2 regions of the Streptomyces sp. NPDC007929 genome follow, and region 1 is predicted to be linked to the other one. Evidence: riboswitches for the same ligand, from Rfam matches in the RefSeq annotation. Region 1 holds a riboswitch; the other holds the start of a gene.

Evidence for each region. A riboswitch is a leader RNA that binds a small molecule or an ion and turns the genes downstream of it on or off. The one in region 1 is predicted to bind S-adenosylmethionine.
Region 2: it holds a riboswitch for S-adenosylmethionine, as region 1 does, so the genes downstream of both, thrC (threonine synthase) here and ACFZDE_RS32810 (aminotransferase class V-fold PLP-dependent enzyme) in region 1, are expected to answer to the same signal.

What each region holds. Positions count from the first base shown of each region.
Region 1 is NZ_JBIBKD010000011.1:290,453-292,840, reverse strand. Features, by position in the region: gene trpD (anthranilate phosphoribosyltransferase) at 1-1,017, shown strand, start outside; SAM riboswitch class IV at 1,093-1,209, shown strand; gene ACFZDE_RS32810 (aminotransferase class V-fold PLP-dependent enzyme) at 1,345-2,388, shown strand, end outside.
Region 2 is NZ_JBIBKD010000006.1:164,241-166,628, reverse strand. Features, by position in the region: gene thrC (threonine synthase) at 1-1,108, opposite strand, end outside; SAM riboswitch class I at 1,127-1,283, opposite strand; gene ACFZDE_RS21525 (glucosyl-3-phosphoglycerate synthase) at 1,464-2,388, shown strand, end outside.

The DNA of each region.
Region 1 (2,388 bases):
TGGCCCCTGCTGCTGAACGGCCTGCTGGACGGCAGGCACCTGAGCGCCGACGACACCGCCTGGGCGATGGACCGGATCATGCGCGCAGAGGCGACCGAGGCGCAGATCGCCGGGTTCGTCGTGGCCCTGCGCGCCAAGGGCGAGACCGTCGAGGAGATCAACGGCCTGGTGCGCACGATGTACGAGCACGCCAACGTCATCGAGGTGCCCGGGGCGACGGTCGACATCGTCGGCACGGGCGGTGACGGCGCCAAGACCGTCAACATCTCCACGATGTCCTCGATCGTCGTCGCCGGCACCGGTGCCAAGGTCGTCAAGCACGGCAACCGCGCCGCGTCCTCGGCGTCCGGGGCCTCCGACGTGCTGGAGAAGCTCGGCGTCAACCTGGAGCTGCCCCTGCACCGGGTGACGGAGGTCGCCGAGGAGGCCGGGATCACCTTCTGCTTCGCGGTGAAGTTCCACCCGGCGCTGCGGCACGCGGGCGCCGCCCGCGGCCAGTTGGGCATCCGCACGGTCTTCAACGCCCTCGGTCCGCTCACCAACCCGGCCCGGGTCCGCTCCCAGGCCGTCGGCGTCGCGGACCCGCGCATGGCGCCGATCGTCGCGGGCGTCTTCGCCGAGCGCGGCAACTCCTCCCTGGTCTTCCGGGGCGACGACGGTCTGGACGAGCTGACCACCACGGCCACCTCCCGGGTGTGGATCGTCCGGAACGGCACGGTCACCGAGGAGGCCTTCGACCCGCGTGACGTGGGCCTCGAACTGGTCCCCGTGGAGGCCCTGCGCGGCGCCGACGCCTCGTACAACGCCGAGGTCGCACGGCGCCTCCTGGACGGCGAGACGGGGCCGGTGCGGGACGCGGTGGTGCTGAACTCGGCGGCGGCCCTGGTGGCCCTGGAGCCGACGGACGCGCCGCTGGCCGAGCAGATCCGCGCCGCGATGGTGAAGGCGGCCGAGTCGATCGACTCGGGCGCGGCCAAGCGCACGCTGGAGCGCTGGGTGGCCGCGAGCAACCGGTAGGGAACCACCGGACGGCGTCCCGCGATCCGGACTCGGGTTGCGGGACGCCGATCTCTTCGCGTACGTTCCTGATCAGGTCATGAGTGACAGTCACAAGGCCCCGGCCGACTGTCCGGCAACCCTCCGTCCGTGGCGGGGTGCCCCGGGTGAAGACCGGGCCGCAGGCAGCGAGGTCTGTGGCAAGCGCGTGACGAGGAGTCTTCCGTGAACCAGCGAATGCGATAGGGCCGCAGAGCCCCGCCTCCGCACCCCCTTTCCCCTTCCTTCCCCCGCTTGAGCCGTACGCGCTCGCGGGTGGATTCCACCTGCCTTCACGGGAGTTCCGCCATGTCTGTCTCCACCCTTGCCGCCGACCGGTCCGTTTGTGCCCCGCTGCCCGTTCTGGGGCGGGATGTCACCGTGCCGCTCGTGACCGGCGGTGAGGTCACCTACGCCGCCCTCGACTACGCCGCCAGCGCCCCGGCGCTCCAGCGGGTCTGGGACGACGTCGCCGCCTACGCGCCGTACTACGGCAGCGTCCACCGCGGCGCCGGGTACCTCTCCCAGCTCTCCACCGAGCTGTTCGAGAACGCCCGCCGGACCGTCGCGGAGTTCCTCGACTGCCGCGAGGACGACCAGGTCGTGTTCACCCGGTCCACCACCGACTCCCTCAACCTCCTCGCCGCCGCGCTCCCCGCCGACTGCCAGGTCTTCGTCTTCGAGACCGAGCACCACGCCGCCCTGCTGCCCTGGCGCGGCGCCGGGGTGACCTACCTCGACGCGCCGCGCAGCCCCCGCGAGGCCGTCGAGACCCTGGAGCGCGCCCTCGCCGACCGCGACCCGCACGGCCCCGCCCTCGTGTGTGTCACCGGCGCCTCGAACGTCACCGGTGAACTGTGGCCCGTGCGGGAGCTCACGGCGGCCGCGCACGCCCACGGTGCGCGCATCGTCCTGGACGCCGCCCAGCTGGCCCCGCACCACCAGGTCTCCGTCGCCGGCCTCGACGTCGACTGGGTCGCCTTCTCCGGGCACAAGCTGTACGCGCCCTTCGGCTCGGGCGTCCTGGCCGGGCGGGCCGACTGGCTGCGCGCGGCCGAGCCGTACCTCGCGGGCGGCGGCGCCAGCCGCAAGGTCGGCCGGCGCCAGGACGGCGCAGTGGACGTGGAGTGGCACGACAGCGCCGTCCGCCACGAGGCCGGGTCACCGAACGTCATCGGCGCCTACGCCCTCGCCTCGGCCTGCAAGGCGCTGACCGAGGCCGGCTTCGACGCCCTCGTCGCCCGTGAGCAGCACCTGGTCCAGGTGGTGCGCGACGGCCTCGCCGACGTCCCCGAGGTGCGGTTCCTGTCCCTCTTCGGGGACGAGGCGCCACGCGTCGGGGTGCTCTCCTTC
Region 2 (2,388 bases), on a different contig from region 1:
CACCGGCGGTCTCCGCAAAGATCCCCTCGGTCCGCGCGAGCAACTTGATCGCATCGACGACCTGCTCGTCGTTCACGTCCTCCACCGCCCCACCGGTCCGCCGCGCGATGTCCAGCACGTACGGCCCGTCCGCGGGATTCCCGATCGCCAGCGACTTGGCGATCGTGTTCGGCTTCTGCGGGCGCACCACGTCATGCCCGGCCTTGTAGGCGACGGACACCGGCGAGCACCCCTCGGCCTGCGCACCGAAGATCTTGTACGGCTTGTCCTCGACCAGACCGAGCTTGATCAGCTCCTGGAGCCCCTTGTCGATCTTCGTCAGCTGCGAGCCGGAGGCGATCGGCACGACCAGCTGGTCGGGGAGCTTCCAGCCGAGCTGCTCGCAGATCTCGTACGCGAGGGTCTTGGAGCCCTCGGCGTAGTACGGCCGCAGGTTGACGTTGACGAAGCCCCAGCCCTCGCCGGCCGGGTCGCCGATCAGCTCGGAGCAGAAGCGGTTCACGTCGTCGTAGTTGCCCTCGATGCCGACGAGCTCGCCGCCGTAGACCGCGGCCATGACGACCTTGCCCTGCTCCAGGTCGTGCGGGATGAACACGCAGGAGCGGAACCCGGCGCGGGCCGCGGCGGCGCCCACCGCACCGGCCAGGTTGCCGGTGGAGGAGCAGGAGAGCGTGGTGAAGCCGAAGGCGCGCGCGGCCTCCAGGGCCTGGGCGACGACGCGGTCCTTGAAGGAGTGCGTGGGGTTGCCGGAGTCGTCCTTCACGAACAGCTTGCCGGCGTCGACGCCCAGCTCGCGCGCGAGGTTGTCGGCCTTGACGAGCTTGGTCCAGCCGGGGTTGATGTTCGGCTTGTCCGCGACGTCGGCCGGGACCGGCAGCAGCGGGGCGTAGCGCCAGATGTTCGCGGGTCCCGCTTCGATGCGCTTGCGGAGCTCTTCGGTGTCGTAGGCCGAGAAGTCGTAGGCGATCTCCAGCGGGCCGAAACACTCCTGGCACGCGAAGACCGGGCCGAGGGGCACACGGTGGCCGCACTCGCGGCAGCTGAGCGCGGCGGCGGGGCCGAGGTCTACGGTGGATTCAGTGGTGCTTGCAACAGTCTGCGCAGCCATGTGAGGCGAGGCCCTTTCTCCTCATCTTCCTCACGACGCATCTCGCCGTGAGACGGATTTGGCACCTTCCCGAGCCGGGAGCCTCGCGCTGGTGGTCGACAGTGACCTACGAGTACCGACTGGAGGGTTGCCGGGGCTTCATCGGGCCGTTTCCCTCTGCCCCTCTGGATGAGCTGTATGTGGTTGTAGGCGGCGGGTGACCCCGGACATGCGATGGTCATCCGCGTTGTTCAAGACTGTAACCGACGACCCGGACAGTTGAGATAGTCGTCCGAACCGCGAGATGACTGTACCCGTCAGCCGCTACGGCGGCGGGCAACCCGTCCCGCCGAGAGTACGCAGAGGAGCCGCCACGGTGCTGGAAGAAGTCGAGCGCTGGCTGAGCACCCGTTCCTGGTCAGCGAACGAGCGCCCGCTCCACCAGATCCTCGCCGCGAAGCAGCGCACGGGCCGGACGGTCAGCGTGGTGCTGCCCGCGCTCAACGAGGAGGCGACGGTCGGCGACATCGTCTCCGTCATCCGCCATGACCTGATGCGGCAGGTGCCGCTCGTCGACGAGGTGGTCGTCGTCGACTCCGGGTCCGCCGACCGCACCTCCGAGGTGGCCGCCGCCGCGGGCGCCCGGGTGGTGCACCGGGACGCGATACTCCCGCGCCTGCCCGCCGTGCCCGGCAAGGGCGAGGTGCTGTGGCGTTCGCTCCTGGTCACCCGCGGCGACATCGTCTGCTTCGTGGACGCGGACCTCAGGGACTTCTCGTCCGACTTCGTCTCCGGGATCGTGGGCCCGCTGCTGACGGATCCGGACGTGGAGCTGGTGAAGGCCATGTACGACCGCCCCCTCGGCGGCGCCGCCGGGCAGGGCGGCCGGGTCACCGAGCTGATGGCGCGCCCGCTGCTGAACATGCACTGGCCGCAGCTGGCCGGTTTCGTGCAGCCGCTGGGCGGCGAGTACGCGGCCCGCCGCTCCCTGCTGGAGCAGCTGCCCTTCCCCGTCGGGTACGGCGTGGAGCTGGGCATGCTGGTGGACGCCCTGCACCTGGTGGGCCTGGACGCCCTCGCCCAGGTGGACGTGGGGGTGCGCAAGCACCGGCACCAGGACGGGCAGGCGCTGGGCCGGATGGCCGCCGCGATCTACCGCACGGCCCAGCTGCGGCTGGCCCGCGGGCATCTGATCCGGCCGTCCCTGACGCAGTTCGAGCGAGGCGAGGACGGCTTCGAGCCGCGGACGTACTCCGTGGACACCGAGGAGCGTCCGCCGATGGTGGACATCGCCGAGTACC